DNA from 2 places in the Ramlibacter sp. GS1-15 genome. Region 1 is predicted to be linked to the other one. Evidence: riboswitches for the same ligand, from Rfam matches in the RefSeq annotation. Region 1 holds a riboswitch; the other holds the start of a gene.
The links. A riboswitch is a leader RNA that binds a small molecule or an ion and turns the genes downstream of it on or off. The one in region 1 is predicted to bind S-adenosylhomocysteine.

Region 1 (4,411 bases):
TGAAGGCGATCAGGTCACTCGCGTACTGGAATTCGCCGCCGGTGCCGTAGCCGCTCGGCAGGTCGCCGCGCAGCGCCACCAGGCGCTTGACGCCCATCGCCTTCAGCGCGGCGAGCGCGTCGCGCACCTTGCCCTGGGTCGCGCCGATGCACGACAGGTGAGAGGCCGCATCGACGCCCTCCTTCAGGATCTCGGCGACGGTGTCGAAGGTGCCTTGCTGGGTCGAGCCGCCCGCGCCGTACGTGACGGAGCAGAACTCGGGCTTCAACGTGTACAGCTGCTGCCGCGCTTCGCGCAGCTTCGCCGCGCCCTCGGGGGTTTTCGGCGGGAAGAATTCAAGGCTCAGTGCCAGGCTCATTGCGGGCCCTTCGCGGCTTTCGCCGCATGGATGAAAAATTCGCGGTTGCCCTCGCCGCCGGTGATGGGGCTGGCGTACCAGCCGCACACCTGCAACCCGAGCTGCGTGCAGGCCGCGCGGATGCGCTGCTCGACGATCTCATACAGCGACGCGTCGGTGACCACGCCGCCCTTGCCGATCTGCGCGGGCTGCAGTTCGAACTGCGGCTTCACGAGCATCACGAGGTCGCCGCCGACCTTCAGCAAGGGCACCAGCGCCGGCAGCACCAGCGTCAGCGAGATGAACGACAGGTCGCCGACCACCAGGTCGAAGTCACCACCCACCTGCTCGCTCGTGAGTTCGCGGGCGTTGAGCTTCTCGATCGCGACCACGCGCGCGTCGTGCCGCAGCTTCTCGTGCAGCTGGCCGTGGCCGACGTCGACACCGGTGACGCGCGCCGCGCCATGGGCGAGCAGGCAGTCGGTGAAGCCGCCGGTCGACTGGCCGACGTCGAGGCAGCGCTTGCCGCGCACGACGAGGCCGGCTGACGCCAGCGCGCCTTCGAGTTTCAGGCCGCCGCGCGAGACGTAGCGGGTTTCGGCGTCGTCCGTCAGTTCGATCTCCGCTTGCGGCGGCAGCTCGTCGCCGTTCTTGGCGACCGGCTGCCAGCCGCGCGGGCCGCGCCAGCGCACGCCCGCCGCGATCAGGCGCTGCGCTTGCGAGCGCGTGGCGGCGAGGCCGCGTTCGACGAGAAGCTGGTCGGCGCGCATGCCGCGCTGCCAATCAATAGCGGTAGGTGTCCGGCTTGTACGGCCCCTGCTTCGGCACGCCGAGGTACTCGGCCTGCTCGTCGGTCAGCTCCGTGAGCATCGCGCCGAGCTTCCTGAGCTGCAGGCGTGCGACCTTCTCGTCCAGGTGCTTGGGCAGGACGTACACCTTGCCGACCTCGTAGAAGTCCTTGTGCGTGAACAGCTCGATCTGGGCGATCGTCTGGTTCGCGAACGACGACGACATCACGTAGCTGGGGTGGCCGGTGGCGCAGCCCAGGTTCACGAGGCGCCCCTTGGCCAGCAGGATGATGCGCTTGCCGTCGGGGAAGATCACGTGGTCGACCTGCGGCTTGATCTCTTCCCACTTGCACTGCTTCTCGAGCGCGGCGACGTCGATCTCGTTGTCGAAGTGGCCGATGTTGCAGACGATGGCCTGGTCCTTCATCTTCGCCATGTGCTCGTACGTGATCACGTTCTTGTTGCCCGTGCACGTGACGAAGATGTCGCCCTTGTCGGCGGCGTAGTCCATGGTGACCACGCGGTAGCCTTCCATGCAGGCCTGCAGCGCGTTGATCGGGTCGATCTCGGTCACCCACACCTGCGCCGACAGCGCGCGCAGCGCCTGGGCCGAGCCCTTGCCGACGTCGCCGTAGCCGGCCACGATCGCGACCTTGCCGGCGATCATCACGTCGGTGGCGCGCTTGATGCCGTCCACCAGCGATTCGCGGCAGCCGTAGAGGTTGTCGAACTTGCTCTTGGTGACGGAGTCGTTGACGTTGATGGCGCGGAACAGCAGCGTGCCCTTGGCGCTCATCTCGTTCAGGCGGTGCACGCCGGTGGTGGTCTCTTCCGTCACGCCGATGATCGCCGCCGACTTGCGCGAGTACCAGGTCGAGTCCTCCGCGAGCTTCTTGCGGATGGACGCGAACAGGATGCGCTCTTCCTCGCTGTGGCCGTTGCCTGCGACCAGCGCCGCGTCCTTCTCGGCGCGCTTGCCCAGGTGCATGAGCAGCGTGGCGTCGCCGCCGTCGTCCAGGATCATGTTCGGGCCTTCGCCCTCGCTGCCCTTGGCGGCGAACTCGAAGATGCGGTGGGTGTAGTCCCAGTACTCCTCGAGCGATTCGCCCTTCTTCGCGAACACCGGCGTGCCCGTCGCGGCGATCGCGGCCGCGGCATGGTCCTGCGTCGAGAAGATGTTGCACGAGGCCCAGCGCACCTGCGCGCCCAGCGCCTGCAGCGTCTCGATCAGCACGGCCGTCTGGATGGTCATGTGCAGCGAGCCGGTGATGCGCGCGCCCTTGAGCGGCTGGCTCTTCGCGAATTCCTCGCGGATCGCCATCAGGCCCGGCATTTCGGTCTCGGCGATGCGGATTTCCTTGCGGCCCCAGTCGGCCAGCTTGGCGTCGGCGATCACGCAGTCCTGCGTGGTGGAAGGTTTGAGAACGGCGTTCATCGTGGCTCCTGAGTCATGTCGAGGTGCCACTGCCGGGGGAGAGACAAAAAAGCTCACCGCACCGGGACAGTGGGTGAGCGTCGTTGCGAAGGTTTCCGAGCCTGACACCGCGCGGTGTTGCAACGCTCCTCGGATTGGGGCCGATTTTATAGGAATCGGGATGACCCGCGAAAGCGCAACCCTCTGTCAGGCATCACCCGGGTGGCGGAACTACAAGGGCCGATGGCCACCACGCCCGCCACCACGCCGCCGATCGAGCCCATGCTGGCGAAGATCGCCGATGAGCTTCCCCAGGAGGACGGGTTCCTGTTCGAACCGAAGTGGGACGGCTTCCGGGCGATCGTGTTCCGCAACGGCGACGAGGCGTACATCCAGAGCCGCGACCTGCGTCCGCTCAACCGTTACTTTCCCGAGCTCGAGCGTGCCTGCATCGAGCGCCTGCCCAAGGGCTGCGTCATCGACGGCGAGATCGTCGTGGTCGGCGCCGACGGGCTGGACTTCGATGCGCTCCAGCAGCGTCTGCACCCGGCTGCTTCGCGCGTGGCCAGGCTGGCCAACGCGACGCCCGCCTCATTCATCGCCTTCGACCTGCTCGCAGCGGGCGGGCGCTCGACCATGCAATTGCCACAGGCCGAACGGCGCACGCGGCTCGAACGGCTATTGGGCAGCGTGCAGCCCCCGATCCACCTCACGCCCGCGACGCGCGACCGCGCGCAGGCGCAGGACTGGCTCGAGCGCTTCGAAGGCGCGGGGCTCGACGGCGTGGTCGCCAAGCCGCAGTCCGCCCCCTACCAGCCCGGCAAGCGCGCGATGCTGAAGATCAAGCATGCGCGCACGGCCGACTGCGTGGTCGCGGGCTTCCGCTGGTACCGCGACACGGACGACGCGGTCGGCTCGTTGCTGCTGGGCCTCTACAACGAGGCCGGCGTGCTGCAGCATGTGGGCGTGACATCGTCGTTCACGATCGCGATGCGAAAGCAACTGGTCGAGGAGCTCGCGCCCTTGCGCCAGGACGCTTTGAAGAACCATCCCTGGGCGGGCTGGGCCGAGGCCACGGGCGAGGATGCCAATCGCATGCCCGGCGGCCAGAGCCGCTGGAGCGCGGGCAAGGACCTGTCGTGGGAGCCGCTGCGGCCCGAGCGCGTGTGCGAGGTGAAGTACGACCACCTGCAGGGCGACCGCTTCCGGCACGCAGCGACCTTCCTGCGCTGGCGCCCGGACAAGCCGCCGGAAGATTGCCGCTACGACCAGCTCGAAGCGGTCGCGCCTTACGAACTGGCGGACGTGTTCGGCGTGAACGCGTGACTGCGCAAGCGGCGGCGCTTGGGCCGCTCCCGTTTTTCCTGCGGCACCGGGCAGCCTTGCCCGATGTTCTCGAGCGCGCCGGCGAGGCCGTTCAATTCAAGCTCGTGGCGCATCGTGCCTTGCGGCGTGGCTTCCTCGATGCGCACCTTGCGGCTCTGCGCGAGCTTCGCGAAGTCCTCGCCGTTGAACGCGATCGCCTTCAGCTCCTTCTCGCCCGCGCTCAGCGGCCGCTGCGCGCCCATCGGCTGGTCGTCGAAGCCGAAAGCCACGCTCCTGACGTCGTCGCTGGTCTGGATGACGAGCATGTCCTTGCTCAATTGCACGTGGCGGTTGGCGCGGTAGAAGCCCGTGCACGCCACGACGTTGCCGCCGTCGCGCACCGAGCGCACGACGAACCAGGGCCCGCTGCGGTACACCGGCTGGTTGGGGCGGTCGGCGGCCTGGGCGAACGCACAGGCCCCGAGGACGGCGAGGGCGGCCAGGATGGGCTTCATGGGCGCGAATGGTAGCGCGCTAACGCGCCTTGCGGTAGTACGGCGGCCACGG
Region 2 (4,411 bases), on a different contig from region 1:
AACGCCGCCTCGACGCCCGCCTCGTGCAGCGCGCCGACCTGGTCGTGCATCAAGGCGATCAAGGGCGAAACGACGACCGTGGCGCCGCGCCCTCGCCGCTGGCGGACGATGGCCGGGACCTGGTAGCAGAGCGACTTGCCGCCGCCGGTGGGCATGAGCACGAGCGCGTCGCCGCCGGCGACGACGTGGTCGATGATGTCGGCTTGGGGTCCGCGGAACTGCTCGTAGCCGAAAACTTCGCGGAGGACGGATTGGGGTGACGGCAAGATGGCCCTGATTGTCCCGGACTTATGGCCGGGTCCCTACAATGAACGCACCATGAAGCCAATCGTCTACACCCGCGGACAGGAACTGCCGCGCATCCTCGAGCAGCGCATCGCGATCCTCGACGGGGCGATGGGCACCATGATGCAGCGCTTCCGCTTGTCCGAGGCCGACTACCGCGGCGAGCGGTTCAAGGACCATCCCAAGGACCTGCGCAACAACGGCGACCTGCTGACGCTCACGCGGCCGGACATCGTGCGCGACATCCACGAGTCCTACCTCGCATCCGGCGTCGACATCATCGAGACCAACACCTTCGGCGCCACGCGCGTCGCGCAGGAGGACTATGGCCTGGCGGACATCGCGCTGGAGCTGAATCGCGAGTCGGCCAAGCTCGCGCGCTCGGCCGCCGACAAGTTCACCACGCCCGACAAGAAACGCTTCGTCGCCGGCGCACTCGGCCCCACGCCGAAGACCGCGAGCATCAGCCCGGACGTGAACGATCCCGGTGCACGCAATGTCGACTTCGAGCAGCTGCGCCTGTCGTACTACGAGCAGGCCAAGGGCCTGACCGAAGGCGGCGCGGACCTGCTGCTGGTCGAGACGATCTTCGACACGCTCAACGCGAAGGCCGCGCTGTTCGCCATCGACGAGTGGTTCGAGGAATCGGGCGAGCGCCTGCCGGTGATCATCAGCGGCACGGTGACCGATGCTTCGGGTCGGATCCTCAGCGGCCAGACGGTGCCGGCCTTCTGGTACAGCGTGCGCCATGCGCGCCCGCTCGCCGTGGGGCTCAATTGCGCGCTCGGCGCCGCACTGATGCGGCCCTACATCCAGGAGCTGGCGAAGGTCGCCGGCGACACCTACATCAGCTGCTACCCGAACGCCGGCCTGCCCAACCCGATGGCCGAAACCGGCTTCGACGAGACCCCCGAAGTGACCTCGCGCCTGCTGCGCGAGTTCGCCGCCGAGGGGCTGGTGAATATCGTCGGCGGCTGCTGCGGCACCACGCCGGAGCACATCGCGGCGATCCGCGAGGCGGTGCAGCCGCTGGCGGCGCGCAGCCTGCAGCGCGAGTTCTTCTACAAAGAGGCCGCTTAAGGCCCTCCATCCGACCCGCCCGGCGGGCGATAACCCGCCGGGCCCCGGTACGTCCACGCGATGCCGGTAAGCCCGCCTGTCCGAGCTCCCAGTGTCTTCGCCTTCGCCCAGGAAGTCTTGCCGATCTTTCTTCATTGAGCGGGAGCGGCGGTAAACTTTTCGGCATGGATGCCTTGGACAGAAAAATCCTCGCCGTGCTGCAGAAAAACGCCCGCGCCAGCCTGCAGGAAGTGGGGCAGGCGGTGGGCCTGTCGACCTCGCCCTGCTGGGAGCGCATCCGCAAGATGGAGCAGGCCGGCGTGATCGAGGGCTACACCGTGCGCCTGAACGGCCCGGCGCTGGGCTGGCAGGACACCGTGCTGGTGCAGGTCACGCTCGACAGCCACTCGGACAACACGCTGGAGAAGTTCGGCGAGACGCTGGCGGCGATCCCCGAAGTGGTCGAGGCCTACCTCGTGTCGGGCGAGTACGACTACCTGTTGCGGGTGGCGGTGAAGGACACGCGCGACTACGAGCGGCTCTTGCGTGAGCGCCTGTACAAGATCAAGGGCATCCGCCACAGCAAGTCGAGCTTCGTGCTTCGCACGCTGAAGAAGGCGGACCTGCCGCTGTGAAGCCGGTCGCGCGGCCGGGCACGGCGCGTGCTTATGTCACGGCGTCTCCTCGGTTGGGCACTTTGCAAGTTTCTTCAGCCCGACCCTTCATGCCCCCCGGAGCCGGCCCAGCTTCGGGGGACTTTTTCTTTCTTTAGAATCGGGGCTGCTCAAGGAGCGCTGCAGCGTCCAGGCCCACCGCCCGGCGTCAGGCTTGAGATGTCCCAACCGCGCTCACCTGCAATTCCGAGGTGAGACATGCGCGAACGAGAACTGCCCCCCCTGCGACTTTCCGGCCTCGAGCCCGTGGCCATCGGGCCCGGGAGCCTGTTCGTGAACATCGGCGAGCGCACCAACGTCACCGGTTCCAAGGTCTTCGCGCGCATGATCCTGGCCGGCCAGTTCGAGCAGGCGCTGGCCGTGGCGCGCCAGCAGGTGGAGAACGGCGCCCAGGTCATCGACATCAACATGGACGAGGCCATGCTGGACAGCAAGGCCGCCATGGTGCGCTTCCTGCAACTGATCGCGAGCGAGCCGGACATCGCCAAGGTGCCGGTGATGATCGACTCCTCGAAGTGGGAGGTGATCGAGGCCGGCCTGCGCTGCATCCAGGGCAAGGGCATCGTGAACTCGATTTCCATGAAGGAGGGCATCGCGGAGTTCAAGCGCCAGGCGAAGCTGGTCAAGCGCTACGGCGCGGCGACGGTGGTGATGGCGTTCGACGAGCAGGGCCAGGCCGACTCCTACCAGCGCAAGATCGAGATCTGCGAGCGCGCCTACCGCATCCTGGTCGACGAGCTCGATTTCCCGCCCGAGGACATCATCTTCGACCCGAACATCTTCGCGATCGCCACCGGCATCGAGGAGCACGACAACTACGCCGTCGACTTCATCGAGGCGACGAAGTGGATCAAGCAGAACCTGCCGGGCGCAAAGGTGTCGGGCGGCGTGTCGAACGTGAGCTTCTCCTTCCGCGGCAACGACCCGGTGCGCGAGGCGATCCACACCGTGCTCCTGTACCACGCGATCCAGGCGGGCATGGACATGGGGATCGTCAACGCGGGCATGGTCGGCGTGTACGACGAGGTCGAGCCGGAACTGCGCGAGCGCGTCGAGGACGTCGTGCTCAATCGCCGACCCGACGCGGCCGAGCGGCTGATCGAGATCGCCGAGGCGGCCAAGGGCGCGGCCAAGGACGACACCAAGCGCAACGAATGGCGCGCGCTGAACGTGGAGCAGCGCCTGGCGCACGCGCTGGTGCACGGCATCACCGACCACATCGTGGCGGACACCGAAGAGGCGTACCGCGCGATCCTGGCGAAGGGCGGCCGGCCGCTGCACGTGATCGAAGGCCCGCTGATGGACGGCATGAACATCGTGGGCGACCTGTTCGGCCAGGGCAAGATGTTCCTGCCGCAGGTGGTGAAGTCCGCCCGCGTGATGAAGCAGGCCGTGGCCCACCTCATTCCCTACATCGAGGAAGAAAAGAAGCAGCAGGCCGCGGCCGGCGAGGAGATCCGCTCCAAGGGCAAGATCATCATCGCCACGGTGAAGGGCGACGTGCACGACATCGGCAAGAACATCGTCACCGTCGTCCTCCAGTGCAACAACTTCGAGGTCGTGAACATGGGCGTGATGGTCCCGTGCCACGAGATCCTGGCGAAGGCGAAGGTCGAGGGCGCGGACATCGTCGGCCTGTCGGGCCTGATCACGCCCTCGCTCGAGGAGATGCAATACGTCGCCAGCGAGATGCAGAAGGACGAGCATTTCCGCATCAAGAAGATCCCGCTCTTGATCGGCGGTGCGACCACCAGTCGCGTGCACACCGCCGTGAAGATCGCGCCGCACTACGAAGGCCCGGTGGTGTACGTGCCGGATGCATCGCGCAGCGTGAGCGTCGCGCAGGGGCTGCTGTCGGACCAGGCGACGAAGTACATCGCCGAGGTCGAAGCCGACTACGAGCGCGTGCGTATCCAGCACGCCAACAAGAAGCAGGTGCCGCTGTGGCCGCTGGCGAAGGCGCGCGCCAACAAGACGCCGATCGACTGGTCGCACTACACGCCCCCGCAGCCGAAGTTCATCGGCCGCCGCGTGTTCAGGAACTTCGACCTGGCGGAACTGGCGAAGTACATCGACTGGGGCCCGTTCTTCCAGACCTGGGACCTGGCCGGGCGCTTCCCCGACATCCTCAAGGACGAGGTCGTCGGCACCGAGGCGGTGCGCGTCTACGCCGACGGCCAGCGCATGCTCAAGCGCCTGATCGAGGGCCGCTGGCTGACGGCCAACGCGGTGGTCGGCTTGTGGCCGGCCAACACCGTCAACGACGACGACATCCAGCTCTACACCGATGAATCGCGCAAGGATGTGGCGATGACCTGGTTCGGGCTGCGCCAGCAGGCGGAGAAGCAGGCGGTCGACGGCGTGATGCGCCCGAGCCGCTGCCTGGCGGACTT

Region 2: it holds a riboswitch for S-adenosylhomocysteine, as region 1 does, so the genes downstream of both, metH (methionine synthase) here and ahcY (adenosylhomocysteinase) in region 1, are expected to answer to the same signal.

What each region holds. Positions count from the first base shown of each region.
Region 1 covers NZ_JBYNTU010000001.1:277,651-282,061, reverse strand. Annotated here, with positions in the region: gene metF (methylenetetrahydrofolate reductase [NAD(P)H]) at 1-358, opposite strand, end outside; gene AC3EF3_RS01395 (TlyA family RNA methyltransferase) at 355-1,107, opposite strand; gene ahcY (adenosylhomocysteinase) at 1,121-2,560, opposite strand; S-adenosyl-L-homocysteine riboswitch at 2,629-2,697, opposite strand; gene AC3EF3_RS01385 (ATP-dependent DNA ligase) at 2,783-3,865, shown strand; gene AC3EF3_RS01380 (hypothetical protein) at 3,829-4,359, opposite strand; gene ligD (non-homologous end-joining DNA ligase) at 4,379-4,411, opposite strand, start outside.
Region 2 covers NZ_JBYNTU010000002.1:235,254-239,664, forward strand. Annotated here, with positions in the region: gene recQ (DNA helicase RecQ) at 1-266, opposite strand, end outside; gene AC3EF3_RS20145 (homocysteine S-methyltransferase family protein) at 319-1,365, shown strand; gene AC3EF3_RS20150 (Lrp/AsnC family transcriptional regulator) at 1,530-1,979, shown strand; S-adenosyl-L-homocysteine riboswitch at 2,125-2,201, shown strand; gene metH (methionine synthase) at 2,217-4,411, shown strand, end outside.